4 regions of the Paenibacillus sp. NPDC058367 genome follow, and region 2 is predicted to be linked to each of the others. Evidence: predicted binding sites of a transcription regulator. Region 2 holds the regulator's gene; each other region holds the start of a gene.

Region 1 (8,312 bases), on a different contig from region 2:
TCCCTCCGGTATACTTCATTTAATATCCAGGACCGCCGATGTGGGTGAGGCAAAGGAGGAGATTCCATTGGAGTATCTAGAAGGTGAATATTTTCGAGTAGCTTTTAACGGGAAATATTTCAGAGACATCCTTCGGGCGATCGATAGTGAGACGCTTAGAATAAGGTTTGCTGGAAAAGAAAGACCACTGGTGATACAGCCTGTAGACATGACTTCGTCCACACTTTTTTTAATTACACCAATGAGGACGCAGGATGGAGGATAGGCATATGAGCTTGCTAAGAAGAGTTCTCTTTGCTGAAAAAATATTATATTAATTACTTGGAGGAATGATCTATGAATCTGTTTCAGATGGGATCAAAGCCGCTTGGGACCGAACGAATCACAGCATTTTTAGAGGATAATTATGTGAGTATCGGATATCCCGGAATAGGGGATTTGGAGAACATCAGTAAAGTGGAGCTCCGTGATCGGATGATTCATGCATACCAATACAGTGAGTTGGAGCTTACAGAACATATACAAGCCATTCAACTCTTCGTACATACGATGCAGGATGGCGATTATGTGCTGGTGTGTGATGGGGATTGGGTACATTTAGGTGATCTAGGCGATTATTTTTACAATGAATTATTTGACACGCCAGACATCGGTACATGCCATCGACGTGGTGTAACTTGGCTGAAAAGTCTTCCTATAACCGATCTAAACGCAGGGATAAAAGAGTTTCTTAGCAGTAGTGGAGTGGTCAAACAGTATAAGGGGCCGATGCCTAGTGCTCGTGTGGATCTGTGGATTACAGGTTCTTCTGATTCAGAGCAAGCGATGAGTAATCGAATGCATGTGGATGAAGAGACATTATCAATGGCGCTCGATATATTGAAGGAAGCTCTTGTTAGTGAGAACGCCGAACGACGGGAACGAGCAGCAATTGCACTTCTTCAGTATGCTAAGTAGTGAAGAAAGATTTAAGCTTCACATCCTTAGTAAAAAAGCGTTCCATCCGAACTTCAAATATCGGATGAAACGCTTTTGTTATATCTATCGATATCTTCCAATAACCCTCAGATAAATTCAACGAATTCATTGACCGGTTTACGATAACCACGTGGTCTGATTTTATGTTTCTTGTCTTTGCCGATAGTGATCAGCATAACCGGTACCATATGATCGGGTAGATTTAAAGTGGATTGAATCGCTTCCGGATCAAAGCCGATCATCGGGCAGGTATCCCAGCCTTTATCTTTGGCAATCAGCATGAAGTGCATGGCAGAGAGTGAAGCATTCCGAATAGCCTCATCTCTTTGGAAAGCATCATTTCCTTTGTATGCATTGTTAATCGTTTCTATCTCTGCATCATAATCCTCTTGACTCATAGCCCCTAAAGCTTTAAGTCCTCCGAAGATTTCTGGGGCTTTCAGATAAGCATTCTTATCCCCGAGTACCACTATTACCGCTGAGGCGGAGTGGATTTTATATTGACCGTAAGCCGCTTTACGAATCTCTTCTTTTAAATTCTCATTAGCAACCACTTTATAATTGGCATGTTGAAGATTATATGCAGATGGAGCCAATCTGGCGTAAGAGAACATTTCCTCTAGTTCATTCTGAGGGATCTTCACCCCTTCAACAAAATTCATAGCAGACCTGCGGGATTCAATCAAATCTGTAAAAGCGCTCATGAGTTATTCCTCCATATGTTATGTATTTGCTTGTTAATTATAAATAAGTGATATTTATAAATGAACTAACTATTAGTTACTAACTCAAAATAGCACAGTTAATTATATTCGTCAATGATTAAATTCACTACATTTACATTCAGCTCGCTAAGCACTTTGGAGTGCCGAAGAATAAATACTATGTTGTAAAATATTGGGATGTAAATTAGGATATTAGGATACGAAAAATTTAAATTGCTTTTATTAATGAAAGGGTGGGAATGTTGAACGATACTAGAGAACAGTTGATAAAAGACTTGCAAAGAATTGAAGAGAACGATTACGAGCTTAGAAGTGGGGAGCAATTAAGGGATTATGTGAAATTGATGCTTGAGTACATAGGAGATCCACAGCCGAAGCTACGAGATGACTTGATCTATTCCACCTTCTACAAATGGATTAACGAGAAACAATGGTTTAGTGATGCGGAGCTTCGTGAACTACTTTTGATTCTCCTTGACGAGCAGCGTTTGTTCTATCACGTTGGCAGCAAAGAAGATCAGGCTGTGTTCACAAGAACGTTTTCGGTACTGATCGTTGCGCTGATTCTTCAGCGGCATAGGGAACAGGCTTTTTTAGCAAGCGCAGAGTTTACAAATGTGAAGGAAGCGCTGATTAGATATTATGAGGAAGAACAGGATTTACGAGGATTTATGCCTGAAGAAGGCTGGGCTCATGCTGCAGCCCATGGCGCAGATGCCTTGGATGAACTGGTACTCTGCTCGGAGAGTGATGCTGCAATAAGGGAAGAGGTTTTGGCAGTCATCCAAAGGATGCTTTACAACGATCAGCACATATTTAGCGACGAAGAAGATGAACGGATCGCTACGATTGTAGCTACAATGATAGATCATCATTTACTTCCACAACAACTTATTGTCGACTGGATTCGCAACTTGGAGCAATGTGGGGGGTGGCCGAGAAGCCGTGGCCAGTACGTTGCTCGTGTGAACACCAAAAATTTCGTTCGTTCTCTGTATTTTAGATTGCTACCATTAAAGAACAATCCGGCAATGGTCGAGGTTTTATTGAAAGCGGAGATGAATTTGAATGAATTTACACAATAAGCATTTAATCATCTATACATGTATAAAAAATATCGAAAATTATGACTAATTTATTTTAATGTAATAAAAATCACAAAACTTTAGAAAAAATCAAAAACTTTGTGACATTTATAACTTGATAAGTGCTATAATAGAAATATGGCGTTATAAGTTTTTATTTTTTTATTACTATTAAGCAGCAAAGCTTATTTGCAGAGGAGATTCGGATATGTCAGAAACAATCACTCAAACACAACCTGAGCAAGAATCACCAAAATTAGCTGTCACTCAAGAACAAATGAATGTTCTAGAGCAGCTATTGAAGCCTGAAGTTCAGGAGTCGTTAACTGTCTTAGTGGAACAGTTGCCAAAATTAACAGAGCTTGTCGGCGTGCTCACAAAGTCATATGACTTTGTTCAAACTGTTGCTGCGGATGAAGTCTTGAAAAGTGATACGGTAAGTGCAATTAAAGAACTTGCTGAACCAGTGGTGCATTCGGCGAAGAATATGGCAGCTACAGTGATCGAAGCGCAAGATCGTGCGAATAAAAATACCGATGTGATCGGTGTATTTGGTCTTATGAAGATGATGAAAGATCCACAAGCACAGAAGCTTTTCCGTTTCGTAAATGCTTATCTTCAAGTTGCCGGCGAACGCAGTCAACAGAAATAATATTTTTTATATCTCATTCGTAAGGACGGAGGAAACATCATGTCTAAACATATTGTCATTCTAGGAGCAGGTTATGGTGGTCTACTAAGCGCCTTAACTGTACGCAAGTACCTGAAGAAGGACGAAGCTAAAATTACAGTCGTTAATCAATATCCTACACATCAAATTATTACAGAATTGCATCGTCTTGCAGCGGGTAGTGTTGCAGAAGGTGCTGTTGCTATGCCATTAGCTAAGCTTTTTGCAGGTAAAGATATCGACCTGAAAATTGCAAAGGTGAATTCTTTTTCTGTTGAAAACAAACAAATTACACTATCTGATGGTGTGACATTGTCCTACGATGCTTTAGTTGTGGGTCTTGGAAGCACTACGGCTTATTTTGGCATTCCAGGTCTTGAGCAATACAGTATGGTTTTGAAATCGGCAGCAGATGCTAACAGAATTCATCGTCATATTGATGAGCGTATCCGTGAATATGCGAAGTCTAAAAATCCAGCGGATGCAAGCATCCTAATCGGTGGCGGTGGCTTAACAGGTGTTGAACTTGTTGGTGAAATCGCTGATGTGTTGCCAACACTCACTAAGAAATATGGCGTGGATCCTAAAGAAATTAAACTGATGCTGGTTGAAGCAGGCCCTAAGATTTTACCAGTATTGCCAGATGCATTGATCGAACGCGCAGTGGCAAGCTTAGAAAAACGTGGTGTTCAATTCTTGACAGGACTACCTGTTACGAATGTAGCGGATAATGTCATTGACTTGAAAGATGGTCAAAAAATTATTGCTAACACCTTCGTATGGACTGGCGGCGTACAAGGAAATCCACTGATTGGTGAGTCCGGTCTTGAAGTGAACCGTGGTCGTGCAACGGTAAATGAATTCTTGCAATCCACATCACACAAAGACGTATTCGTTGCTGGTGACAGCGCCGTTGTCTTTGCCGAAGATGGTCGTCCATATCCACCAACTGCACAAATCGCTTGGCAAATGGGCGAATTGATCGGGTACAATCTTTATGCATACTTGAAGGATAAATCATTTGAATCCTTTAGTCCGATCAACTCAGGTACGCTTGCGAGCTTAGGTCGTAAAGACGGTGTAGCCATCGTTGGTGCTAGCTCAACTCCGCTAAAAGGATTGCCTGCAACCTTGATGAAGGAAGCAAGTAATATTCGTTACTTGTCCCACATTAAAGGATTGTTTAGCTTAGCTTATTAATTGTATTATTGGAAAACCTGCTCTAATTTGAGCAGGTTTTTTTGTTGATCTCTAGTGGTTTCTACCATGAATTGTTAATGATTGTCCTAGTACGTAGTATTCATTTTTGATATACTATATTGGCTAATATTAACAGGGGAAAATAGGGGAGGATTACGTGATGTTATTCCGACAAAACGATGTCATTCTGTTTCAAGGCGACAGTATAACGGATTGGGGTCGTAATTATGATGATGCTTCATCGCTTGGTGTAGGTTATGCATTGATGGTCGCCGCTCGTCTGGGGCATTTATATCCTGAGAAGAATCTTACGTTCTATAATCGTGGAATTAGCGGCAACCGTGCAGTAGATTTGCAGGAACGCTGGGAGAAGGATTGCCTGAATCTGAAGCCGACTTGGGTGTCCATATATATTGGGATAAATGACACTTGGCGCCGCTTTGATTCTGGTCAGGAAACAACGCCTGAACAATTTGAAGCTGCATATCGTGACCTGATCGAACGCACGCAGCATTCGCTGGCTGCTAATTTAGTCTTAATCGAGCCATTTGTGTTGCCTGTCCCAGAAGATCGTAGAACTTGGCGCCAGGATTTGGACCCTAAAATTCACATTGTTCGTGAATTGGCACGTGAATATGGTGCATTACTTGTTCCGTTGGATGGCCTGTTTGCTGCGGCATCCGTGAAAGCAGAGCCTGCTTATTGGGCTCCGGATGGAGTACATCCATCACCTGCGGGCCATGCACTTATTGCAGAGGCTTGGCTTAAGACGGTTAGCGCAATTCAAGCTTAATCGTCTGATCATATCACTACATATTTACTTGATTTTATAAGACTAGAACCACTCATTAAAGGAGCAGGTTATAGTCTTTTTTTTAAATATAAGAATTTATATGCTCCATGCTATAAATTATCCTTATATTTCTCGCTTAAACACTTGCCGTCCTTATAGGGAAGCCGAAGGCGTTTATGCTTGTAACGGTTCGGAAAGTCGATTTCTTTATATTTATGGACGCTGTTATAATTAGGTTATGTTTCTTTTCTTGGAGGTGGTTCGCATTAGGAAATTACTATGGGTTGTACCCTTGTTCTTGGTTGCTCTTTTAAGCGGGTGTAAGAATGAGGTGGGCTTCATCAATGCAAGGTGGATCGCCGGAGTGTCTTTAACTCCTGTAACAACTAGTGATCAGAACCAAGTTGATCGACCCGAACATTTTGAGACCCTAATACTGAAGGACTCCGCTCTGATTAAGGCGCTTTCGGAGGCTATGAACAAGAGCAATAAATTATCGGGGGAGCTGGATTGGGCCCCTGAATTTAAAATGGAACTTGTTTATGGTGATGGCTACTCGAAGGATTATTACATAGCAATAGGTGATGAACCCGGTTATAAAGGAGTATTTACTACAGCTGAGAATGGTGGTCAGGGCTACTCTATTCCGGTGAAAAACGCAGATCAAATAAGACAACTCATCTATGGAACAGCAGATCAGGCGAACATAGAACAGACGGAGTCGCTGGAGTCTTCTGTTAAGGTTACAGGGCCAGTAACGATATCACATAATGATCTCTATCCCTTAACTAATAGAACTGGATTCTTGAATCTGCAGCTTTTAGATGGAACCTACAGTGAGGATTGGACAATACCAGGTCCGTTGATGGGAAGGAATTGGAGTGGCAGATTTGGGCTTGTTCTTATCGATAATCAAGGGAGAACTTTGAATAGCTTTCCACTCAGTGAACATTTTGAGGATCCCATAATATTTAATGATTTTTTTCAAATTCAGTTTGAGGACTATAATGGCGACGGCGATCCGGATTTTACGATTGGTCAGTACGGATCCAGTAACGGTTACTACTACAAGCTATTTACGCTTAGAAAAAATAACGTTATAGAGGAATTAGGGATCAAACTCGGCTCTGATTTATTTATCAGCAGTCCAAAGGGGTATTCGATAAAGCTTGATAAAGTGGATGATCATAGCTTCAAGAGAAGTTATTACGATAATGTAGCGGGTAAACAGATGGAAGATATTTTTCAGTGGAATGGAAGTGCATTTCAGAAGTTAGACAAGTGATTCATACCAGAAGTGAGAGGGTTGTGTGATAGATGACGAGTGATACCATACAAGATTTAGAAGGGCTAAAAGCCATAGGGAAAGTAGTAGGACATACCATCGCCGAGATGAAAAAGAAAGTAACTCCAGGTATGACAACAGCGGAGCTTGATAAGATTGGAGCTGAAATTCTAGCGGAATTCGGTGCATCTTCAGCCCCAATGATAACGTATAATTTTCCAGGCAGCACCTGCATCAGTGTGAATGAAGAGGTTGCTCATGGGATTCCTGGTCCTAGAGTGATTAATGCTGGTGATTTGATCAATATTGATGTATCTGCTGAACTGAATGGTTATTATGGGGACGCCGGAGTTTCGTTTCAACTACCACCTTATAATGATGACATTCTTCGACTATGCCAGAGTGCAGAGGAAACTATGATGAGCGTGATCAATCATCTGAGAGCAGGGATGAAGGTCAATGAGATTGGCAGAATGATGGAACTCGAAGCTCGGAAACGCGGCTATAGAGTGGTACGTAATCTGTGCAGCCACGGGATTGGCAAATCACTCCATGAGAAGCCTTTTGAAATCTTACCTTTCTACAATCCAAGAGTGACTACAGTGTTAAAAGAGGGACAGGTGATTACGGTTGAACCCTTCCTTTCTACTGGAGCAGATTACGTGGAGCAGCAGTCGGATGGATGGACACTGAGTGTCGTAGACAATGGCCGGGTAGCACAGTTTGAACATACGATTATTGTGACTAAAGGTGAGCCTATTATCCTAACCAAGCCATAAAGAGGAGAGTGCGAAATTGAAAATCGCCTTTATACTTTTTGACGGGATTACGTTCTTAGATTTTGCGGGGTTCTATGATGTTATTTATCGATTGGGGCAATTTGAAATCGGCAAAAATTTGTCTTGGGATATATGTGCAGCGTCGGAGGAAGTGACGGATGAGTTAGGTTTCACAGTTAAAGCTGGAAAAGTGCTGCCAGAGCTTTCGGAGTATGACATGGTATTTGTACCTGGAGGGATGGGGACACGGAAACTTCGTTATGATGAAGGTTTTGTCTCGTGGATTGCTGGTGCTCACAATGTTCCTTATAAGGTATCTGTCTGCACAGGCTCACTGCTGCTTGGGGCTGCGGGGCTGCTAGGAGGGAAGAAAGCTACTACCCATCCATCTGCCTATGAATTACTAAAACCTTACTGTGAAGAAGTTGTGGAGACCCGTATTGTGCATGATGGTAATGTGATTACAGGTGGTGGAGTGTCCACTTCCATTGATCTGGGGTTATATCTGATTTCACGCTTGGCTGGAGAAGCAGCGATGAATTCGGTAAAAAAGCAGATTGATTATCCATACGAGATGCAGGGGATTGTTCAAATCTAAAGGTAAATACCGGAGGGACCAGAGATGGATGGACAAAAAATGATTGATATGCTGTTTCAGCAATGGGTAAGCGATAAGGAGCAGTGGGTACAGCTTAGAGATTTGCTGATGAAGGAGAGCAATCTTCCCGGACCACGAGTGAATTTGGAGCTATCAGGCAAATTTGCCAAACATTTTGCCCATCCTAAACTAACAGAGA
Region 2 (8,312 bases):
TTGTCGAGACTCACATCTGGATGAAGAGGTTTATTCTTCGCATGCAATTCCAGAATCGATTTGCGGCCCTTTTTGTCAGGCATGTCCACTTGAATATGACGGTCGAAGCGTCCAGGACGTAGCAATGCCGAATCAAGCATTTCTTTCCGGTTTGTTGCAGCTACCAGTAGAATACGCGGTGTTTCGTTATTATAAATACCATCCATCTCAGTCAACAGCTGATTTAAGGTCTGATCATATTCACGCTGCTGTCCGCCTTCACGTTTACCGCCAATTACGTCAATTTCATCAATAAAAATAATGGCACTCTGTTTATTTTCCTTAACAGCACGGTTACGAGCATCCTTGAACAAATCGCGGATCCGGCCGGCCCCGACACCTACATACATTTCTACAAATTCACTGCCTGATGCAGCCACGAATACAGAGTTTGTATAATGCGCAGCTGCTCTGGCCATAAGGGTCTTACCTGTTCCTGGAGGGCCAGTGAGTAGAATCCCTTTCAAAGGGCGAATCCCAAATTTACTGATCTCCTCATGCCGGATCAAAAAATCAAGTGCCTCACGAAGCTCTTGCTTCGCATTATCTTGCCCACCTATTTCTTCAAAAGTGAGCTTTGAAGGTCCTTCCTTCTTGCGTTTCTTTCCAGCACCAGCGTTCACTGTAAGCCCACCACGCAAATGAGCAATTATAAGTAGTGCAGTGAGCATCCCAGCTGCTATAACAATCGGGAATATATTAATACCTAAAAAAGCCATGAAAATAAACAGTACAGGAATAAATCCGAGTAAAATTTCTTTAAGGTACTTAGGCATTATTCCATACCCCCAAGGTCGCAGGTTTTCGCGGCAAAATAATAAATTTGCTTTCTTTTCCATTACTCAAGCTTACGTACACATTGTTGTCGTCGATATCAGTAGATGCTATCACATCTTTAAATTCCGTATTTTGCTGTTTCAATCTATCAAGTTCTGTAGGTATAATCGTATATTTACGGCTCTCCATGGCTTCAGCTACAGAGAACATCGCTTTATCCCAGTAATCATCCAATAGTTCACTTGAATTTTGCTCCACATCGAGTTTAAGTTTACGTCCTTCAATCACTGATTTTCCTTCTTTGGATACATACGATACTAGATCACGTAAATTCGTGCCCGGCTGCAAATCAAGTTTCAAAGTGACCTCATCGCGGTTAATACTAATATGTGAAGTATTTACTCCCTCAAATCCGGTTACAATCTTTTGGAGCGGTTCCTGTAAAGCAAACTGACGATATAAAAAGAATCCTCCGAATAATAGCATAGCCGACAGTAGAGACGTTATCAGTACAGGTACAAGACGTAATTTCAAGAAACGTCCTCCTCTCAAAGATGAAAAAATGTAAACAGAATGATCCAAAGTCATAGCTGCTAAGAGCTCACCAGAGCCTGACGTTCTACTAACACTGTTCTAATTACAAACAGTAGTATATCACAGGTGTATATACTATATTGAAAAAAAGTGTGAAGATATTTAAAATTTTATTTTTTAATTCTTTCCATTTTATTTAATTTATTGATTTAATTCGACAAAAAAAGGGCTGTTACTCTTAAAATAACAGACCTTTTTTCGTATGAATCTTTAAATCCCAATATATAAATCCACTCTTATAGTATATCACAGTTCGTGTACTAATAGTATATCAAATAATATGTCATTTTAAAAAACAAGCGAACCATAAATGGTCCGCTTGTTTCTCTTATAATGCCTTTGTTTAATTTAGCGGCTAGGTAAACTGTAACCTTCACCCATTCGAGCCCCATCCGAGAACCGATAAAATTGATAATAATATCGACCGCTTTGTTTATAAAAAAGCTGCCAAGCATACTCCCCGTTATATACTCCTGGCAACAACCGCTCAATGCTGATGTCCGGAAGATCGGCTTTTATAAGGCTACGCATTTTCGCTTCAGAGGTCCCTTTACTTAGTTCTTCAGCATATACTGCGTCGGTTCCTTCAGCAAACTTCCCGTCTACAGTAAAACGTACCCAAACCATCAACTCGGTCCCGGCTTCATTCTTCCCTGTTAAGACCCAGTACACCGCATTTTCATCCCACACGGATTTCTGCGCTTTGGTTACCTCTGTCAGACCAGCACTGGTTTTAGCGACATCCTTAGCGATATCTCGCTCGTTCCATTGATCTTTCATAATATAAGCATAGAACTGGATAAGTCCAAACAGAAGGAGCAGAATCAGAACTGACCCCAGGAGGATCCATTTTTTCCTTTTCTTCAAGGTACAGCTCCCTTTCTAGTAATATATCTTTTTTGATTATATAACACACCTGTGTGTTTATCCAAAGTTTCATATCCAATTCAATGATCTAATTATCAGAAACACAAAAGGCTGTAACTTTGCAATCGCAGAAAGTCACAGCCTTTCAGTTATTCGTTATGATCTTAGACTACCGTTTAAGCAGTCCATCAAATGATTCTTGCGCCTTACGACGGATTGCTTCCTCATCTAGCGTTACACATTCTCCATGTTTTACAACCTGTTTACCATTCACCCATACATGCTCAACATCCTTGGCACTGGCAGAGTATACAGCATGAGACAACAGATCTGTGTGTGGTAGCAAATGCGGCTGGTCTATATCAATCGCGATAAAGTCCGCTTTCATGCCAACAGCGAGTCTACCCACATCATTTAAAAAGATAGACTTTGCGCCATACTCTGTAGCTATACGCAGCGCTTCCGGAGCTGGAACAGCCGTCGGATCACCACTTACACCTTTATGGATGAGGGCTGCAAGACGCATCTCTTCAAACATATCCAGGTTATTATTGCTTGCCGCACCATCTGTACCCAGTGATACCTTCACACCAGCCTTTAGAAGATCCGTAACCCGAGCCACTCCACTAGCCAGTTTCAGATTACTTCCTGGGTTATGAGACACGCCTACATCATGACGAGCCAGTATCTCGATCTCTTCATCATTCAAATGAACGCCATGTGCAACAATAGACGGACGTGTGAACATTCCAAGCTTCTCTAAATGCGCTACAGGCCGAAGTCCGTAATCCACCACATTCTGCTCCACTTCGCGTTTGGTCTCGGACATATGGGTATGCATCGGTAAATCCAAATCATGTGCCGCTTGAACAAACTTAACAAAGAAGTCCGGTGGGCAAGTATATGGGGCGTGTGGCGAGATCATCGTCGTAATTCTACCATCAGCCTTACCATGCCAATTTCGTGCAAAAGAAATCGCTTCCGCAAGCTTGTGATTTTGTACTTCCTCTGGGCATAATCCGATTACGCCTCTCATCAGTACAGAACGAATGCCTGATAATTCGACTACCTCTGCTACTCGATCCATATGATCATACATATCCAAGAAGGTTGTAGTACCACCTTTTAGCATTTCCAGTACCGACAAGGAGGTTCCCCAGTATACATCTTCTCCAGTGAATTTCGCTTCCATCGGCCACATCTTCTCTTGAAGCCACACCTGAAGTGCTAAATCATCTCCATAACCACGAAGCAATGACATTGCCGCATGGCCATGTGTGTTTACCAGACCTGGCATAAACAGCAGACGACTGCCATCAACAACTTGCACATCATCTTCCATTAAAGGCTCTTCTTTTCCTATGTAAGTGATCAAATCATCTTCAATAGTCATATATCCATTCAGAACCGGCTCATCCGTTCCCGGAATAAGAAAACGCCCGCCCTTAATAATCGTTTTACTGCTCTTCATTTCCGGTTTCTTCCTTTCCGTCTTTCAAATAATAAGCAAGGCTTTGCAAATCCGTTGTAAAATCGGCAGCATGAACCCGGATATTCGATGGTGTTTTTAGAATCACTGGTGCAAAATTCAAAATCGCCTCAATGCCAGACTCAATGAGAATATCTGCTACATTCTGCGCTTCTGAATCAGGCACAGTAATGATCCCAATTCGAATACCTTGCTCACGAACCGTCTGTCCAAGCTCCTCCATCGGTTGAACGGTAAGAGAGTTGATTTTCCGCCCTACCTTAGGTGCATAGGAGTCAAATATAGCGGTAATCTTCATAGTATCTTTCAGATAAGCATTGTAATTAGATAATGCATGTCCAAGGTTACCGGCACCTACTAAAGCCACATTCAATTGTTGATCCAGCTTCAGAATATGACGGATTTTTTCAATAAGATAAGTTACGTCATACCCGATACCTTTTCTACCAAAGTCTCCAAAATAAGCTAAATCTTTACGAATTTGAGCAGGATTCAAATCAAGTTTTTGTCCTAGTTCTTGTGAGGAAACGGTTAATATTTCACGTTTCTGGAGATCATTCAAGAAACGCAAGTACACAGGAAGTCTGCGAACAACGGCTTCTGATATTTTATCCGATTTCATAATTTACCTCCTAATTTAAGTGATATTCTGTTCAAATCCTATCGAAATATCTGCACCTCGTCTCAAGGAAGAGCGGTATTCTTATACCGCCCTTCCTTGTAGAGAGATTAATAAGATCGATGACGTTCTTTTCAAGAAACGCCTCCGTCTTCCAACCACTCCGCTATACGAGGAACCATTTGATCCGTAAGCATATGCTCCATTTTCGGGCCAGGCAACGAATAGAGGAAATACTTCCCATAGTGAGATTCGATCACCCTTGTGTCATACACAATAACAATACCCCGATCTTGCGCTGTCCGTACCAGCCTCCCAAATCCTTGCTTGAAGCGAATAACCGCCTGAGGAACAGACAACTTCATGAACGGATTCTTTTTCTGGGCTTGTAATAACTCAGACTTCGCTTCCGCTAGGGGGTGGTTTGGCGGTTGAAATGGGAGTCTCACGATGGCCAAGCATGTTAATGCTTCACCTGGAATATCTACACCCTCCCAAAAGCTGCTTGTTCCTAACAGTACAGAAGCTGCACTGTCCTGAAAACGGCGGATCAGCTTGCTACGACTGCCCCCCTCCACGCCTTGACCTAACACCGTGATCTCTTGTGAGGCTAGAGCCTCTTTCAGAGGATCGTAAACCTGGCGTAGCATCTTGTAAGAAGTAAACAGGACAAGCATCCGCCCACGTGTTGTAATAGCTGCTTCTGCTAGTGACTGTACGAGTGTATCGACAAATCGGGCATCGCCTACACTCCCCTTCACACTTGGGAAATCCCGCGGAATAACTAACAGCGCCTGCTCCCGATACTTAAAGGGAGAAGGCAGGAGTGATGTCATCAGACGCCCCTCTTCCGCAGCTTCATTAAGTCCGAGATTATCAATCATAAACTGGAAAGATTTATCCACAGAGAGTGTCGCCGAAGTTAGTACGATACTTTTCTTCTTGTCGAAAAACAGCTCCTTAAGCTGAGTACTAACATCAACAGGAACGGCATACAGCTGTAGCGATTTACTGCGATAATTTCCATTCGCCTCCAGCCAATATACTACATTCTCATCATTTAATCCCATAAAAAACCGTACTTGCTCACGTATAGAAGCTAAATCCTTAAATAAGCCGCTAATATCGGTAACTAGGCTATCTGAGGAAGATTGACCTTCTTGATCTCGCATCTCATTAAGCATTTTATCACCTTTACGGATAATTTCGCTTAATGTCAGATTCATAGTATTCTCTAAAGCAACCAATTCATCCCAATCTTTCGGTTTACGGGTAGGAAGTAGCCGCATGACTAACTGGCCGGCTTCTCCCGCCGCTGCATCGCTGCGTTCCGGCAAGAGGCTGAATAGTTTATCACTAAGCAGATCCCAGGTTTCTTTTACGGTAAGAAGGTCCGGATAGATTCTATCGATCACTCCGCTCCATTCAGAAGCTTCCTCACTGCCTGATGACTGAAGCATTTGGCGAAGTGTAGGAAGTTGGCCATTTCGACTATCCTTATAAAGACGCGATAGTGTATGTGCCACCGTGAAATGCTTCATATGCATGCCTAAATGCTTGCCAGCCACGTCCTCCAGATGATGGGCTTCATCTATTACAAGATGTTCATAAGCCGGAAGTAGTTGATGCCCAGCCTTAACATCTGCGAAAAGCTTAGAGTGGTTCGTAATGACCACGTCTGCAATACCAGCTTCATGCTTAGCCCGATGATAATAACACTTACGGAACCAAGGACACGAGCGACCCAGACAAGAATCGGTATCGCTTGCCACCGTCTCCCAAAAATCTCCGCCACGTCCACTTAGATTAAGCTCTTCGTCATCTCCTGATTCACTTTGTGTCAGCCAAACGATCATCTGAGCCGCAGTAAGCGCATCTTCCCTCGGACTTATAAAGTCTTTTTTATTAATTTTATGTTCGAACTTACGAAGACACAAATAATGCCCTCTGCCCTTAAAAATTGCAGCTTTAAATGGAAAAGGAACTACCTGCGTTAACAAAGGAATATCACGCTCACGCAATTGATCCTGCAGATTAATAGTATGAGTGCTGACCATGACTTTTTCATTAGTGCGTACGCTTTGGTATATGGCAGGCAATAAATAACCAAGGGATTTACCGGTTCCTGTCCCTGCTTCGATCAATAGATGCTTGTCTTCGGCAAGTGCCGTCATCACCTCATTGATCATAATATCCTGAGCTTCTCGGCTTTCATACTGTGGCAAAGTTTCCTTAAGTCGTTTCGTTACTTCATCCATATAATCTGTAAAAGATAAATTGTGTAGTGGATTCTCAGCATGCTCGTCTCGAGGTGGAGCTAATTCGTTCCAGTCTCCTACAGCAAGCGCTAATTGACGATAGAAAGTCAGATCACCTTCGGGCTGAAGCGTCTCCGCTTCCCGTTCACGCAGCAGACCATCAAAATACCAACCCAGATCACTATCCTCTTCCGTAAACAGCTCACAGAGTCTCTGAATCGTCAGCAGAGGCAAATCGTAGAGCTCCTCCAGACATTTCAGCAATACAAGAGCAGTTGCGAGTGCATCACTGTCTGCCTGATGCGGACGATCGTGCGTCACTCCAAAATGTGCACTAACTGATCCTAGTTGATAGGATGTGAGGGAAGGAAAGCAGATTTTCAGAAAATCAATCGTATCTAAAATCCGCCCTTGAAATGGTAAATACCCACATCGGTCTAAAGCATTTTGCAAAAAATGGAAGTCAAATGCGACATTATGCCCTACAAGCACAACATCATCCAAGAGTGGGACAAGCTCCATCATCATCTCATCCAGCTCAGGTGCATCCTTTACATCATCATCGGTAATCCCCGTTAGACCAGTTATAAAAGGAGGTATCGGCGTTCCGGGCTTGACGTAGGAACCATATACCCGGGAGATGGACCGGTCTTCTTCTATAATTGCAAGGCCAACCTGGATAATTTCACCCACGGATTGGGTTCCCGTTGTTTCAAAATCAAGCACGGCAAATTTCATTATAATTCTATTCCCTTTCAATTGAGACTCTTAATCAGCATAACAGAAGTTGCGAAAAAAGGCGATGCACACCACTGGTTCAGGGGATGCATCGCTTGAATGAAAATGCGGAATAATAAACCGTAAACGTAATAATTTACAATAATGAAACAAGCTGATTTCCGAAATGAAGCTTACCTCCACGGCGGCGGCAAACCTCCAAATTAACGGTTGGTTCAGGAAGTGCCGGGTCAAGCTGCAAAGAAAGGCCAAACAGCTCCTGCGCTTCATTGAACCGTTCTTGAGAGGCCCTGATGCAACCTAAAGCGTTATAAACCATTGCCTTCAGCTTGGTTTCCCGTATCAAACCGAGCATATGGTTCAGATGATTCCAAGCAGCTTCCCCCTCCCCTTCCTGCAGGTAAGAGATGGCTAAATATAATCGAGCAGCCAAGCTATCCGGATATTGCACAATAACTTCCTTAAACTGTTCAATACATTTTCCATACATCAGCAGCTTATAATACCCCTGACCTCTAACAAAAGTATCCATGCACAGCTCGGGTGCTTCCTGTTCTGGCACTTCCTCTTCAACCACAGTCGTAAAATCTACACTTTCACGAAAGTGACTTAGCTTCTCTGCAAAGGCCAGCCATTCATCCATCACTTTATCACTAAGTCGATGCAGCATATTATAATTGCATAAAAGCTCATTCCGGCGGGCACCCTCCGCTGTAGGGTAATCTGTAACGATCTCCTGAAGCACCTTGTTCATTTCAGCAAACAAATGTTGAAACATGGGCTATCCCCCCTTACTGAAGATGAAATCAGTTCAGCTTGCCTGACTTCATTTTCTGCGAGAACGGGGTCTTTCATCCCTGCCATTCATTACATGGCGTAAGTCCATAATTTAAGCGATTGTAGCATGCAATTCATGATCAGCCAGCTTCAC
Region 3 (8,312 bases), on a different contig from region 2:
GATGCTTTTTGTACTCTAAGGGGCTTGAACCGACTCTATTTTTGAACACACGACTAAAATAGTACTGGCTCTTATACCCTACCTTCACGGCCAGATCCCCGATTTTGATATTCGGCATTACGTCATCCAGAATCTCCTTCGCCTTCGATATCCGAAGCTCGGTGACATAGTCAAGGAATGAAGCACCGATTTCTTGCTTCATACGCTTGCTAAGATAGGTTTGGTTGATATGAAATAGCGCTGCTACTCGAGTAATAGACAGCTCCGGATCCTGATAATGACTGTCAATATACTCGGTCACTTTTTGGATAAGCACTGTTCCATCCCCTGTATACCCGGGAAGCCCCAGCTCCTTATCCACCCTGCTTTCATGTGAATGCAAAGGATATTTTGCCTGAAGATGCTCATCAATCCGATGAAGCAGCTTGTTCAGATCACTCTTCGGCACAGGTTTCAATACATAATCGAATGCTTGCAGTTGCACGGCTTGACGCGCATATTCAAAGTTATCGTAGCCGCTGATGATGACAACCAGAACCGACGGACAGCGTTCGCGCAATATATTTATCAGATCGAGCCCATTCATATTCGGCATGTTGATGTCCACAAGACATACATGTGGTGGGGCTTCCTCCACCATATTCAATGCTTCGTTTGCACTTTTCGCTTCTCCTGCAACTTCAAAAAGATACGGACTCTCCTCAATGTATTGTCGCAAGCCTTTGCGAATGATCGTTTCATCATCGACGATGACAATCTTCCACATCTTCATTCCGCTCCCCTTCCAAAGGTATTCGAATGACCATAACGGTAATGCCATCTTCGCTCTTCACTGCAAGGCCATATGGCACCCCGTAAGCTAGTCGAATGCGATGGTTTACACTGTATAGCCCAAAACCTGTGGCAGAACGATCATATTTATCATCAAGAAGGGCTTGATTCATCTGTTCAAGCTTCTCTTCAGGAATCATAACCCCATTATTTTCAACCTTAATGACCAAATAATCGACCTGTTTATATGCTGTAATCGAAATTTTGCACTTTTGATCCCCAAGTGGCTTAATCCCGTGATAAATCGCATTTTCCACCAAAGGCTGCAGCATGAAGCGAACGACTTGGCACTGAGCAAGCTTTTCATCATATCGAAGCTCGTAGTCCAGAATCTCCTCATATCGCACACCTTGAATATGAAGATAACTCTCGACATGGTACAACTCCTGATCAAGCAGATTGTAGGGACTGCCTGTGCCAAGCCCTAATCGGAAATACGCGCTAAGCGCTTCCACCATCTCCACCACATTGTCTGCTCCATGTTCCGTTGCCATCCACTGGATCGTATCCAATGTGTTGTATAAAAAGTGCGGCTTGATCTGCTCATGAATCAGTCTGAGTTCCATCTCCTTTCGGTCCTGCTCCACAGCGTATAATTGAACAAGCATGTCATTGAAGCTTCGTCCAAGATCGCCGATCTCATCCGAGCGCGTAACATCTGCTCGTATGGTTTGGTTGCCGTTCTGCACATTTTCCATTACCTGACGAAGCAACTGAATTGGACGAATAATGGAAGAAGCAAGCAGCATCAGAAAGACGATAAACGCACTACCGATAAGAACGCCTACCAGCAATGCAGTCCGCTGGGTTTTGATCACCGCTAGCGATAGACTTGAATTCGGTACTTCGAGTACTAGCTTCCAGCCTTCCACATTTTGAATTGGAGCCTCAAATACACTCATGTTCTTCTTATCTGCTGCATCCTCCGTTCCATCTCCTTCAACCAGATCTCTGCAATCGATGATAAGCTGGCCTGACTGGTCATATAGCATTACATCTTGAGCAATCTCCTTCATCTTCTTGACGGAGACGGCTGCGGCAATATAAGCCACCTCATCATTCACCGATGGATTCACGCGATAGAGAATGACGACGATTTCAACTGCATTCGCTTTGGATACGATCGGATTGCTCACCACATAATTGGAATCTGAATTCAGCAGTTTTCGATAGTAGGGTCGGTTTAGTATCGAAAAAGGCTTGTCCCTTGCTGACCAGGAATTTCCGTGAATATCCACCACGCGTATGGATTCGTACTCTACTTGCTTCTTCGCCTCGAACTTATCGATCTCTTGCAGCAATTCATCTCGTGTCCACTGATGGTCCGAAGCTAGAGAAGCAAGCATGTCTATCTCTCCAATGCGCTGATTAAACCAATAATCGATCTGGTCGCTGCGTGCATTAACCACTTGCTGCGTTAAGTTCTTATTCAAAGGGACAACCGTATGGTTCATCTCCAAATATATTGTTACAAGCAATGCAACGAACAGCAGCAAGAAGCAGCCTCCTGCGATTAACGTAATTTTTAAGTGAATTGATCTCATTGTAATCATAGCCCTTCACAATATCCGTTTCTTACATGCCCGAAAAAGACAAAAAAACGCTAATCTGTGCAAATACATAATGCTGTACTAAATCTATAATAGGTCTTGTGCATATTTTCACATGAAATAACATTCATGTCTAGGCTAGAGATAAAGGATTTGCCTAGCAAATCTTCCTCTCCCTAATGTATGTAACCAATTCACAACAGAATGAAGGAGATATTATGCGAACTCACACGAAAAAGCTGTTATCTATTCTACTAGTTCTCAGTCTTATGTTCACGCTTGCTGCCTGCGGCGGTAAAGATGCAGCACCCGCTGCAGATGCAAACGGAGTTCAAGTCTTTGAAGGAGTTGGGCAAGGTAAACATGGCGATATTAAAGTACAAGTTTCCTTATTAGATAACAAGATCACTGACATTAAAGTAACAGAGCATAAGGAAAATGAAGTACTTGCAGAACCTGTTTATACGCAGCTCAAGCAAGATGTCATGGCAACTAACAGCGCAAAAGTTGATGCCGTTAGCGGATCTACGGTTACAAGCAAAGGATATCTCGAAGCCATTCAAGATGCAATTACGAAGTCTGGACTTACCCTTGTCGCTGGCGCTGCAGTCAGTGGAAGCAAAGACAAAGAAGAAGCCGAGCAAACCTATGATGTTGTCGTCATCGGTGCCGGGGGTGCTGGCTTTAGTGCGGCTATCGAAGCGAAGAGCGCTGGAGCTAATGTAGTTCTGCTCGAGAAAATGCCAGCTGTTGGCGGCAACACATTGATCTCCGGTGGTGAGATGAATGCGCCGGACAACTGGGTTGAACGTGCTCTTGGCATCACAGATGACACGGCTGAATTATTCTATAATGATACGATGAAAGGCGGAGACAACCTCGGGGATCCAAAGATGGTTCGTATTCTTGCCGACAATGCTCTAACATCTGCCGAATGGCTGCGCGATGATATCAAGGTAGAGTTCTTACCTGATCATCTGTTCCAATTTGGAGGCCATTCCAGAAAACGTGCGTTGATTCCTGTAGGTCATACAGGGGTTGAATTGATTACTAAGTTAAAAGCCAAAACAGACGCTGATCAAATCACGATCAAAACGAATATGAAAGCCGAAACCTTGCTGAAGGACGAAAGTGGCAAAGTAACCGGTGTAACTGCGACTTCGGGTACTGGCGACAAGATCACATTCCATGCGAACAAAGGCGTCATCATAGCTACCGGTGGTTTTGGATCCAATGTAGAGATGCGTAAAAAGTATAACCCTAAAATGGATGAAAAATATATGTCTACCGATTCACCAGGATCTACAGGTGACGGTATCGTTATGGCAGAAACGATTGGCGCCAAACTGACAAACATGGAGAGTATTCAAACGTATCCAATCTGTAATCCTGAGACAGGTGTTATTTCCCTGGTTGCAGACTCCCGCTTCGATGGTGCGATCCTGATTAACCAAGAAGGCAAGCGCTTCGTTGAGGAATTAGAACGTCGTGACGTTATTTCTAAAGCAATTCTTGCCCAAACGGGCGGATATACGTATCAATTATGGAATCAAGGCATTGAGGATATTGGTAAAACGATCGAAGTTCATCAGGACGAATACGATCAACTCGTTAAACAAGGCTTGCTCTTTAAAGCCGATACGATTGAAGAGGCGGCTGATTTCTTCAAAATTGACGTGAACACTTTGAAAGAAACGATTAATAAAGTAAATGATTATGCGAAAACAGGTAAAGACCTTGATTTCAAACATCGCGGTGGATTGAAATCTCTTGAAAAAGGCCCTTACTACATCGAAAAAGCTGTACCATCCGTTCACCATACAATGGGCGGCTTGGTGATCGACGAGAAGACTCGCGTATTGAATGAAAAAGGCGAAGTCATCCCTGGGCTGTTCGCTGCAGGTGAAGTAACAGGGGTCATTCATGGTGCAAACCGTCTTGGCGGTAATGCCATCGCTGATATCTTCACCTTCGGCCGGATTGCAGGTAAACAAGTTGTAGCAGAGTAATCTTATGTTTGTTTGTGTAAGTGCTCTATTAATAAGTTAGCCTTAAAAACGTGCAAGATAGTTTGTTGAGTGCAGGTTGACTGCTAACTTTCAAGCTGCACTCTATGACATAGCGAACCGCCCTGTAAGCAACATTGCGAACAGGGCGGTTTTTTTTGGTGGAGCCTAGGGGCTACGCTCGTCTAACTCCCTGCTCTTTTAACGTTCTCCGTAGTGGAATTAAAATTGCCCAATTATTTAGTGTCTACTTGACAAGGGTTTCTTCAAATTTCCTAGACACTGGAAAACTCAAGTAAGTAAAGGGGGTTGAATCACTGTTACATGTACACTTCCTAAAAAGTCGTCTCACGCCCCCTCCCCTTCAAAATCACCTCAAAGCCTTGCTACTCCTGGCTTTAACGCCATCCCTCCTTCATCCCTGATTCATCCTGAGTAATTAAAGTCGTCTTACGAATAAGAGAAAAATCGGGGGCAAATCGGAGGGAATAGCAGGGATCAGGGGAAAATAAATCGGAGGAAAATTGGAGAAAGACATTCAGGAAAAGATTTATAGAACAAGGGATTCAGTAATTTTTAGATCATCCCTCGTCCCTAAATTCCCCTCCCCTGACCTCCCCTACTCCAAAAGAACAGCCGAGGAAACAGGAGTGGATACCTGAGTTTCGCTCGGCTGGTGAGACGACTATTTAGGCTTTGTGATGACTTTAATTATGTTACACATTGGGGTTTTTAGTTTCACAGTAAACACCTAATAGCGATTCTTCTTTCGAATCATGATGCAGTTAAGCGAAATGTATCTAATCACAGAAAAAGGTTTGATTACACAATATCGATTATTTATATAAAATAAAGCCACTCCAATTATGCGAAGTGGCTCAATTGATTCACTTTATAAGTTTTTATTAATCCCAATCTAATTCCTTAACCATTTTTATAAATTTTGCGCCTTTAACTGGTTCAACCATATAAATATATCTCGCTAATCCGATTAAATACCCCTTATAATTAGCAATAGTGATGAGCCCGTGATATTTAAGATGCCCATTTACCCCGAATTTACGACAATAATAAATTTCTTTATTAAGCTTTCGAATATATTTTTGTGGAATCCTTACACCTTCCGCAGTAACGACTAGACCGGTTACAATCTTTGGGTGTTTATCCCTCATTAATCTAGTTTTCGCATCATTGACCACAAAATTATAATTGCTTAGAATAGAGGTCACTATTTCTTTTAAATTTTTATAAAGTACAAGATAACCATTTTTTTGAATACCTGAAAAAGTAATATCATCCGCATATCTTGAATATCGAATATAATACCCACTAGCTATTCGTTGAAATTCTTCGTCAATACCTCGAAAATAAAGGTTGGATAACATTGGGCTCGTGGGGAAACCTTGTGCTAACTTCCCATGAACAGTCGTTAATAAACTAAGAGTTTCACTAACTTCGTTTGAATAACCAATTTCCGTATAGATTTTCTTAACATCTTTATACTTAATGGATGGAAAAAAATCTTTTATATCCATTGAAAACACCCAAAATGGTTTTGAATACTTGTGAGTTTCAGCGTTCGTTAGAATAGACCTGTTTTTCACAAAGCCGTGGGCGTATTCCGAAACCTCTAGTTTATTTAAAATATTCTTTAAAATCCATTTTTGAATAATCTTTAGTTTATAATTTGGCTTACAAACATCCCTTAAATCTCCGTTTGATTTTTTAATATAATAATGATTCGTGTTTTCGGTTATGAAACCCATTATATCTTGATCTTGTAACTCAAATAACTCCATTAACTGATCGGTATCGAAAATGATAGGACATCCCTTGGAGTATAATTTCTCAGCATAATGAATGAGATCAATTTTCTCTTCCTCTGGTAAATCGCTTATTTTAATATTATGTAAAATCCGATTAATCATATTCTATATGTTTAGTGACTACCTCACCTTTAAATTAAGAATATTATTACATTTTAGTTCTTAATTTAAAGGTGGTGATGATTCTGCGGTTTTTGCAGAATTATCATTAAGGTTTGAAATAAGAAATAAAATACATACTTACTTCAATTAGCACTTGCTAAAAGTCTAGTCACCACTAAACATTATACCTCCTTTAGGACTTTTTAGGAACATAATTTTCCAACGGACTCTCATCGACAAAATATTTTAATCCTTTCATTTGCTCAAAAGAAATTTTAATAAGATTTGAATGCTCTAATTTGCTCTCACCATCAAAAGTGATTATCAGTTTACCTTTTTCAAAATCAACCCATTTTGAAACAATAAGATAATCAATTACATGAAAAACTTGCTCAGTAGTAATATTTAAATACTCTTTAATAGTATTTATAATCTGAGCCATGTCATAGTCTCTTATAATTAATAATACAATGTCTCTTTTCAAAGAAGAAAACTTCACTGCGTACCTCACATCCTCACTCACGTAAATATTGATATGCATCTTTCAGATCTTTGCTGCTCACTTCTCTTTCAATCTTATTTCTTTTGGTCCTGAGAAAAAGTGCCTTCCATGTTGAACTTTCCTCTGAAAGCAAAGTTAAGTTGTTATTTGGTGCGTTTACAAAAGAAGCAATTGCATGATTCTTACAATACGGACTTGGTTTTAATCGATTTTTTTTGTTTATTTGTTCTATTAATGCTTTTACTTTATCTAAGTTATCTCTAGAAAATATCACATCTTCTGCTAATACATCCTTTGTTTTCTTGTAGAAACGAATAACAATCTCAAGTCCTAATTCATTCGCTTTATGTTCTATAGCTTCTAATCCTGACTCGCTTGCCTCAATCACCCATAAAAAAAAGTTCACACTAATTTTACTTCCATTAATAATTTCATGTATTTCCTTTAGAAATTTGTTTACAGAGTCACCTGTCCCAATGAAATCATCAATGATAAGCAAATTTTTAATGGAATAATAATTTCGATGAAAATCTTCAATCGATTTGTCTAAACGTTCTTTTCTTCTAGCTTTATTTACTTGTAACTCACTAATTTTTTTTTTTATTGAAGAATGCGTCTTTCGATCTGAAATATAGGTTTCTAAATTCATTTTTAAAATGTAAATTGAATCGTCAATTTTGCATACTTCCTCATCAAATTCTTTAATAACCTTATTGTTAAATTCTTTACTCCCTCTGTACTTGATAAGATAGTCTATTGCACCATTTACATAAGTTTTATTAGCATCTATGTTGTTAGCTAATCTAAAGCTCGAAAACATATCTACAGAAGATTCAATTCTATCTTTCCTTCTCAAAGGGAAAAACAATGATTGTTCAAAATTATCTATTTCACTATTGTTTTTATTAAAGATATCTTTATAGGCCAATGCTGTTAATCTCTCGGAATAATAAATAAAATTACTACAGATTTCTAGTATGGATTCAAAGTCAGCCTTCCCGATCATAGCCTCCCACATATTTAATATTTCTAGTTTTTTATCTCTTTGTGCTGGGTCTAAATCCCATTCACTTACAAGTTGGATGCTGTCTTTTCTTTGTTTTAACATACTGTTATTCCTAGTAACACACTATCACTACCTCTTTATTCATTTTCAAGTCCTCGATTGCAATAACTTTTCCGTCTTTGGAAACCACAATAATATCTGTTCATCCACGCTAATAATCAAAATTTGTAGCACATTTCACTTCGCCCCATGATGTAACACTCGATCCAAGTTGGCTAACAATGCTTAAAACCAATATTTTTATCATCTTGAAGCATAGATATATCCTCTGGTCCATATAAATTCATGTTGTATTATGTCTCAGGATTCTTAGGATTACTTTATTTTACCATATTATTTAGTGCCAATTAAATACAAAATTCGCCCTACTTATGATAAGGCTCCCCTTAATTAATCTTCATTATCCTCCCTGTTAGTAATACCAGCCCC
Region 4 (8,312 bases), on a different contig from region 2:
TTACGTAATTATTGATTGAATTATAAAAATTATTAAAGTAAGCGCTATCAAAAATAAGCAATCAAAAACCGCCGATTCCTTATAAAACTCGGAACCGGCGGCCCACTCCAAAAGGCTATATGAATTTAGAAATCACAGAACTACCGCGGGAAGACATGCGATATCGCTGTACAGGCCTTCCAATGGTGCCATAGGTCAATTCACTGTTCAGCGCTCCCATATCCGCGAGGACGGCAAGATATTTCCCGACCGAAACCCGCGAAATTCCGGAACTAACTGCAATCTCTTCAGTGCTAAAGGAATTTGCATTATGGGTCTCCACCGCTTTCCAGACCGTCCGAAGTGTATGCCGGGTAAAGCCCTTAGATAAATCCTGAACGACCGAGGGCTCTTTCCTATACCCGGTTAGCTTATCTAGTTCAGACTGATCCAGGGAATCCTGATTACGGAACAGGAAATGCTGCTCCTTGTAGGCGGAAAGGGCTGCGAGAAACCGTTCAAACTCAAACGGTTTGATAAGGTAATCGACTGCACCGTTCTGAAGCGCGTCTCGGATACTGTCCTTATCGCTCGCAGCCGAAATGATAATCACATCTATTCGTTTGCTGCCTCGACGGAGAGCGGACAGCAGCTCCAATCCATTGCTCTCTTTCATGTAAATATCCAGCAGAATCAGCTCGAAAGACTCATCTGCCAATTTGATCAGAGCTTCACCCACTGATTTTGCCCAGCCTTTACACTGAAAACCTTCCACTTGCTCCAGATAGAATTTATTCATCTCGGCTACCATCGGATCATCTTCTACAATCAATACACTAATCATTGACCATCACTCTTTGCTCGATAGGGTAAACTAACCGTAAATCGGGTCCCTTCTCCCTTTCCTGTTTCACAAACAATCTTACCTCCCATAGCTTTAAGGCTCCGCTCAACCAGATACAAGCCTATGCCTCGGTCATGTCCTTTTGTCGAATACCCCTGTTGAAAAATATACGGCAATTTCTCATCTGGGATACCGCTTCCATTATCGCTAACCGTAACTATCAGCGTCTTATCCTGATATTGAAAGCTGAAATGAATATATTTGCTGCCTCTACCTTCCGGCGCTTCCATTGCATTATCCAAAAGATTACCGACTATCGTAATGAGTTGGCAGGAGCGTTCCGGATCGCTAGGCTCCGGCAGAACCCCATCCTCCAGAAGCACCAGTCGAACTCCGGCTTCTCTGGCCCGGCTCAGCTTACCCAATAGAAATCCCGCCATCACAGGGTCCTTCACTTGTCTCACCACCGTTCCCATCTCTGCCTGTGTTGTTGTGACAGTACTTGTTATATACGCCTCCAACCGATCATACCTTTTCATATGTGTTAATCCTAATATTACATGCAGCTTGTTCATAAACTCATGCGCCTGGGCACGCAATGCCTCAGCATATAAGGAGATGCCAGATAACCTTTCCATAAGTATGCTGATCTCCGTCTTATCACGGAATGTGGCAATTGCACCTTCTACAGCTCCCTTTACATGAATGGGAACCACGTTTGCCAGTAACGTAACACCGCTATGCTCCACCTCCAAGTCCTGGCTGGCTTCACCGGTTTTGAGCACTGTATTCATCCGCAGTGATGGCCAAAAGCTCTCTACCGACTGGTTCAAGGGATCATCCTGCATGCCAATGGCTGCAAGCAAACGCCTGGCTTCTGTATTAATCAAAGTAATACGTGACTCTTTATCAACGGCAATGACTCCCTCCCTAACTGACTGTAGCATGGAGTTACGCTCTTCCAAAAGCTTAGCAATAGCGGCCGGTTCCATGCCAAACATCATTTTTTTGATAACACGTGCCAGCAGAAATGCTCCCGCAGCCCCTATTAGACTGCCTATAAGCAATCCCCAATAAAGGATTCCCACGTTCTCTCTTATGGCAAGTCTGATGTTTCCCAGTGATATCCCTACTGCCACCGCTCCTAATTGTTTCCCACTTGCAGAGAAGACAGGTGAAAACGCTCTTACAGATGGGCCCAAAGAACCCTCGGCTTCCGAAATGCTTTCCTGCCCCTGCAAGACTGCGGCTTCGTCGCCACCGATAAAATGCTTACCAATTTTGTCCTTGTCCGGATGGGAATATCGGATCGCATTCATATCCATGACCACAACAAATTCCACATTGTTCAACAATCGGATTTCCTCAGTGTAGCTTTGCAATTCAGACGAGCTGCGTGATTTGTTTAACGCTTCAATAATTAGAGGGTTACGCGATAACGTACGGGAAATGATCACAGCCTTTTGTTCCAACGAGGATTTTGTTTGTGAGGAAACCTTTATACTAAATAGCACATAGACCACTAGCAGCATTATGATAAGAACTGCACCAATCATCAAAGTAATTGTTGTTTGCAGCCGAAGTGTATGTTTGCCAATTTTCATCAGCTGTCCCTCCGGAAATTTTTCTTCATTCTAACGTATACGTGCAAGGCTGGCTATGACCTTATACGCTACACCTTTATAATAAAACAACAAACGCATGGCTAAGATGAGCCCAAGCGTTTGTTTGCCTAGCCGAAAAGAGGCAGGGGGATAACTTATTGTGCTTTTACGAATTCAGCGGATTTTATACCCGTTTGGCGGCCGAAAATAATGATTTCCGCAACAGAGTTACCGCCGATCCGGTTTTGACCATGCAAGCCTCCGGTAACTTCGCCTGCTGCAAAAAGGCCTGGAATCGGTTGTCCGTCTTTATTTAAAACTTCTGTGTTGGTGTTGATTTTCACGCCTCCCATCGTGTAGTGAATTCCCGGGCCGATTTTAATTGCATAATATGGCGCGCCGGACAAGTCATTGTCCATTCCGGTTGTTCTGCCGAAGTCGGCATCCTGTTTATTCGTCACCGCGCTGTTCCAGGTCTCTAGTGCAGTTTTCAACTGATCTGCCGGTACGTCCATTTTTGTTGCCAAAGCCTCGATCGAATCTCCTTCGATAACGAAGCCCATTTTTTCATATTGTTCAATCGCTTTAGCGCGAGATTTTACGCCGGAATCAAATACAAGAAACGCAGACTTCTCAGGAAGCTTATTGATTGCAGCGGTGACATTATCTCTTGTATCCAGTTCGTTTGTGAAACGTTTGCCTACACTTGAAACCAGGATCGCTCCTTCCCCACGAACAGCCTCCCCAATGAGATAGGATTTTTCCTGCTGCACAGTCGGGTGAACTTGGATTTGATCCATATCGACTGTGGTACCGCCGAGCTTCTCAATCATCTTGATACCGTCACCGGTGCTGCCCGGCTGGTTGGTGGTAACGTACCCCTCCAAATCAGATCTGACTCCTGAAATCATGTCTAAATTGGCGCCGAAACCGCCGGTTGTCACCACGACAGCAGACGCTGTAATCGTTTTCTCTTCCGTTTGGTCAAAGATAACTTTGACGCCATTGACCTTACCGTCTTTTTCGGTAATTTCCTTGACATTGGCGTTCACAAAAAGGGGAATGCCTTGTTCTTGTACGTTTTTCACCAAGCCTTTGACAAGGTATTGTCCTACTGCAGAGCCATCTTCAGGACGGTGTGTGCGTTTTTCTTTCATCCCGCCTGTAATCGTGATATTATTCAATCTAATCCCGATAGAATCCAGCCAATCAATCGCACTTGCGGAATTGTCTACGAAGAAACGAAGCATCTCTTTATCGTTCGTATCATGGCCACCTTTTAAGGACTCTTCATAAAACAGATCATTGCTGTCTTCAATGCCTTGCTCTTTTTGAAATTTCGTTTCAGAAGCATTCATTCCCGAAGATGATTTTGTTGTATTTCCGCCGGCAACCGGCATTTTTTCAAAAATAACCGGGTTCATACCTTTTGCTCTCGCCTCAAGTGCAGCAGACATTCCGGCACCGCCTGCACCAATAATGATGATGTCATATTTATCTTTTAGTTGATCGTACGGTGTATAGCTAGCTTTGGATGCTCCCGAAACGGCTTCAGTTTCCTTTGTCTCGTTGATCTTGCTGGTGTTCTTGTTCCCGTTTCCATTGCTGCTGTTGCTGTTGCCACATCCTGTGATAACAAGCATGACTGAGAGAACGAGAATAAGAGCAGTGGTTACTTTTTTATTCATGTTATAGCTTTGCCCCCTTGTGAATATTTTTACAATCAGCTTAACGGCAAAGGCCCTGCTCTTGAAAGTTTATGTAACTAAAAAAAACGTTTTGTAACTAAATTAATCACTGCAATGTGTACGAAAGACCACCGGTTAGGGGCATGGCTCAAAAAAAGAAGAGCCTTTAGGCTCTCCTTCGTTTACAAGATCGCTTTCATCCGATTGTTTCTTGGATTATGCTCTACTTCCGCAAGACCCAATTCTTCGAGCAACGGTGGGATATACATTCCGAATCGCCCCCGAAGTCCCTTCTTTAATCCATACCAACCGCCAACAGGGTTTTCAGGTGAACGCCCCCATGCTTCAACGGTACCTTCTTTTGCTGGTTTTTGCTCATCAGCACTTCCTAACTCCATCCAATCACCATTTTGTACAAGCATGGCGTGCAGATCTTCAATACAGCGATAGTCATAATGCAAAACCGTTTTCCCTACAGTGCAAACTATAATTTCTTTACCGTCTTTTTGGACCTTGTACATTTCATACTCGGATGTTTGCGGTGGTGTCTTTAATTTCCAAGGATTTTCCTTGGTTCCTGTAGCTGTCGACATATTTTCAACTCCCAAAGTAACTCACAAAATTAGTAAGTTCTAATCATATTATTATATTTGCATCACCTTACTATACTTCATTCCCTTTATTCATCCTACTCGTATAAGGAAGCTGGCACTATTATTCCAAGCTATTCAACTCCACCACATCTCCGCTAGTAGCCTTCAAAGCATAATTACAATCTAACTTCCCGCACAGCACATACTTCTTCTGCTCAGGATCATACACATAGACGGGTGTTAATTCGAACCATCCCTTGAGCTTGTCATAAGCTTCGTCATGGCTCACAGCAATTTCCCCTTCGCTCTTGAACTCATCAAACATATCGAGCATTGGCTTGTTATCCATATAATTTATAACCTTATAATTCTGCACATCGATGAACAGGAGGATCTTACGCTGGAATATACGATTACTTGGCGCCTTCATCCTCAGTGTTGCCTGAATATGTCCTCTTTCCCGTTGTAAAGTCTTCAGTATCCATTGTCCGGATTCATCTGGATAGAGCTGGCTTAAACCAGCTTCGACTGCGGCTATACATTCGGCTTGTTCTGCGTCTGTGATAGGAAATGAGTCCGGATGCGGCTCACTAGCTATTGCCTGCTCAATGGTAACAACCTCAAGTAGACGTATCTCCGTCCTTTCGAACGGCTCCAGCTCCGTATTCTGTTGCTCCCAATGGATTACTTGATCAATATTCAGTCGTGCTCTCGTACCTGATATAAACTCAAATGGGATGGTGGTTGTTCCGTCATTTGTAATGTAGATTTCTTCTATCCCATAGATCGACAGGAGTTGCTTCGTCTCGTACACCGGATATTCTATAAGCTGTAGTTGTTTCCTCGCCTGTGGCTCTATCGTTTGAAGTGTGAGAGTATAGTTCTCTTTATGCACAAGGGAGCTGGAAGGAAACTGGCCATATACACTGTAAAAAACAAGCCTGCCTTCCGCATCGAAGCGAAGCTCGATCCGTCCACCAGGAGTGACTGGTATGCTACCTATTTTTTCAATAAAATGATATTCTCCAATCTGTTCCTTCTCTAAGTGAAATTGTTTACCGTATACAATCCTTGCCTCATCTTCAATCCACCGGATGACTCCGTTAAAATCTATATCTTGGAATGGTGTCCCATTCGCATAAGATATCCCGCCAACAAAAATCACACTTTTATAGTTGCGGGATTGTAGGTCAATCGTGATGACGGCAGTTCCTTCCGGATTGTAATCGCCCTTCCATTCCTTCATATGTGCAGGAAACCATTCCATACTAAGAAAATAGTTGGTCTCTCCCAGTATCGTAACGTCGCGATAAATTTCATGAGAGTGTAAGTAGTAGTTGTCCAATCCATATTTTTGCTGTGTAGCATCAAGCAGTTCTTTGATTCGAATATCCATCATAGTGCACCCCATAAAATTGATGCCTACATCATACCATTACTTAGCGTTGATTACGAAGCGCAGCAGCGAATATTGGAGTCGATTGTTACTTATTAAATAGTAAAATCTTCTGAATATACTACATGCTCATACAATGGGCTTTGGTGATGTTCAGAAAATGATCAGTAGCTTGGGTTTTAATAATGCAGAGTGTAATAATATTTTGCACAACCTTCACCAGAATTCTATACGTGAATAATAACTAAAAATTTTTAATGGAGGTAAATCATCATGAATGACATCATCGATGGAAATGCGGCATTAATACAATTTTTCCCACTTCCAGCGCATCTTTATAGTAAGGATATTGCTTGTATTGCAACTGTTGCTTATGCAGAAGAGCAGGGACCAAATTTAACGGGCCTCATAAATGCTCTATACTGCAAGGGATATATAAACCTTGATCACCTACTAAATTCCACATGGAAAAAACTATACCAAGTTCCGAGGTTGGGACACAAAAGACTGATGCTTCTACTTCGTTTACTAGAACGAATTTCTGCAGATCCCAAGACCATAGAAAACCATACCATTGTCCCTCGTGTTACAATGCAGAGTAAAAAGGATATGAAAGAATTAACTTTAAAGAGGATTATAAAAAAGTATAACGAAACATCTGTGGTGGTATTAACTGAAGCTACCGAAAAAGAAGCTCGTATAAAGAAAATTAAAGATAGACTCCGTGAAATGGGGTTGATTATATAACAATATCCCGCCAATAATCACTGATGGGAATCTTTTTTATGATCGATTTGGCTTGTGTGCCTGGATTACCTACCAACGAAATGCAATATACTTGCATGAAAAAACTCAAGCGGCATTACGCTTGAGTTTTTAAGATGTATTACAAATTGTTAATAATTTTTTTAAGCTCTTTTGCCGGTACTCCTGCAACGACAGTATTCGCTGGAACATCTTTAGTGACAACTGCTCCTGCCGCAACAACAGAGTTATCTCCAATCGTCACCCCGGGCAGTATGGTAGCGTTTGACCCAATCCATACATTGTCTCCAATGATAACTGGAGAGGGATAGGTTACATTTCTCGTTTCTAAAGGTAACCCATGATTAAGAGTAGCAATCGTGACATTCATACCAATCATTGTACCGTCCCCTATATTAATTCCACCTCTATCTTGGAAGGAACAGCCTATGTTGAAAAACACATTCTTCCCTACAGTGATATTTTTCCCAAAATCTGTATAAAACGGCGGAAAACACATAAACGACGAATCAACTTTATTGCCTGTAAGTTCACTAAAAATCTCCACTATTTCTTCTTTTGAATGATAGGATGTATTCAATTCCATGGTGATCTTTTGAGCTTGATAACTGCATTGAGTTAATAATCCATACAATTCTTTATCCTCACCCGAAATTGAATTTCCCTTCTTACAAAAATCAATAAATTCTTTCATCTCCATTTTTAAAAATCACCAGCCCAATTTAATTATACTTCTGATAATTCGATTCATATGTTAGCGACCTTGTTCACATCCCTTTTCATTCACATCATAAGTTGATATGATTCAAATGACTAATACTTATACCAAATACACTCTTATGCCTTTTAAGCATAGATATAATAAGGAGACTGTTATGGAAATTCGTGTATTACGCTATTTTATTGCTGTAGCGAATGAAGAGAATATATCGGCTGCTTCAAAACAGCTGCATTTGTCCCAACCTACATTATCAAGACAATTAAAAGACCTTGAAATGGAATTAGGAGCAACTTTATTTGAAAGAGGTAATCGGAAAATTACTTTAACAGATGAAGGGAAGTACTTATTTAAAAAAGCGAAGGAAATCGTTGAGCTAGTAGATAAAACCGAAGCCAGTTTTAAAGAATCGAAAGAACTGATTAGCGGAGAAATTCACATTGGTGGTGGTGAAACAGAAGCTATGAATTTCATTGCCAAAGCATCAAAAGAATTACTTGAACATTATCCAAGTATTCAATTTGATTTATACAGTGGTAATGCTGACGATATTACTAGTAGGTTAGACAGTGGATTATTAGACTTTGGCATTGTCATAGAACCCACAGATAAACAAAAATATGATTATATAAAATTACCTGCTACTGATGTTTGGGGTGTTTTAATGCGCAAAGATAGTCCTCTAGCGTACAAGCAGTTCATCCAGCCAATAGATTTAATAAATA

What was found. The regulator Rex, encoded in region 2, represses fermentation and respiration genes when NADH is low (regulators of the CRP and FNR family bind a similar motif). The targets are predictions, from matches to a motif close to TTGTGAAATATTTCACAA.
Region 1: the regulator Rex is predicted to act here: its motif matches at 2,847-2,864, upstream of ACFWMP_RS03205 (helical membrane plugin domain-containing protein).
Region 3: the regulator Rex is predicted to act here: its motif matches at 2,481-2,498, upstream of ACFWMP_RS29160 (flavocytochrome c).
Region 4: the regulator Rex is predicted to act here: its motif matches at 4,133-4,150, upstream of ACFWMP_RS11375 (flavocytochrome c).

Annotation. Positions count from the first base shown of each region.
Region 1 covers NZ_JBHXIZ010000001.1:682,919-691,230, reverse strand. The annotation lists gene dnaN (DNA polymerase III subunit beta) at 1-265, shown strand, start outside; gene ACFWMP_RS03220 (hypothetical protein) at 337-957, shown strand; gene ACFWMP_RS03215 (nitroreductase family protein) at 1,065-1,682, opposite strand; gene ACFWMP_RS03210 (DUF2785 domain-containing protein) at 1,946-2,788, shown strand; gene ACFWMP_RS03205 (helical membrane plugin domain-containing protein) at 2,997-3,440, shown strand; gene ACFWMP_RS03200 (NAD(P)/FAD-dependent oxidoreductase) at 3,480-4,658, shown strand; gene ACFWMP_RS03195 (SGNH/GDSL hydrolase family protein) at 4,819-5,451, shown strand; gene ACFWMP_RS03190 (YhfM domain-containing protein) at 5,816-6,736, shown strand; gene map (type I methionyl aminopeptidase) at 6,769-7,515, shown strand; gene ACFWMP_RS03180 (DJ-1/PfpI family protein) at 7,532-8,113, shown strand; gene ACFWMP_RS03175 (hypothetical protein) at 8,138-8,312, shown strand, end outside.
Region 2 covers NZ_JBHXIZ010000003.1:119,826-128,137, forward strand. The annotation lists gene ACFWMP_RS17335 (AAA family ATPase) at 1-815, opposite strand, end outside; gene ACFWMP_RS17340 (hypothetical protein) at 808-1,350, opposite strand; gene ACFWMP_RS17345 (cell wall elongation regulator TseB-like domain-containing protein) at 1,759-2,277, opposite strand; gene ACFWMP_RS17350 (amidohydrolase) at 2,447-3,748, opposite strand; gene ACFWMP_RS17355 (redox-sensing transcriptional repressor Rex) at 3,735-4,388, opposite strand; gene dinG (ATP-dependent DNA helicase DinG) at 4,520-7,381, opposite strand; gene ACFWMP_RS17365 (tetratricopeptide repeat protein) at 7,518-8,159, opposite strand; gene panD (aspartate 1-decarboxylase) at 8,271-8,312, opposite strand, start outside.
Region 3 covers NZ_JBHXIZ010000009.1:40,182-48,493, reverse strand. The annotation lists gene ACFWMP_RS29170 (response regulator transcription factor) at 1-772, opposite strand, end outside; gene ACFWMP_RS29165 (sensor histidine kinase) at 741-2,327, opposite strand; gene ACFWMP_RS29160 (flavocytochrome c) at 2,561-4,390, shown strand; gene ACFWMP_RS29155 (reverse transcriptase family protein) at 5,293-6,315, opposite strand; gene ACFWMP_RS29150 (hypothetical protein) at 6,509-6,757, opposite strand; gene ACFWMP_RS29145 (phosphoribosyltransferase-like protein) at 6,831-7,925, opposite strand.
Region 4 covers NZ_JBHXIZ010000002.1:177,727-186,038, reverse strand. The annotation lists gene ACFWMP_RS11385 (response regulator) at 116-823, opposite strand; gene dcuS (DcuS/MalK family sensor histidine kinase) at 820-2,427, opposite strand; gene ACFWMP_RS11375 (flavocytochrome c) at 2,583-4,115, opposite strand; gene ACFWMP_RS11370 (DUF6855 family protein) at 4,298-4,708, opposite strand; gene ACFWMP_RS11365 (hypothetical protein) at 4,830-6,107, opposite strand; gene ACFWMP_RS11360 (hypothetical protein) at 6,378-6,851, shown strand; gene ACFWMP_RS11355 (sugar O-acetyltransferase) at 6,991-7,569, opposite strand; gene ACFWMP_RS11350 (LysR family transcriptional regulator) at 7,745-8,312, shown strand, end outside.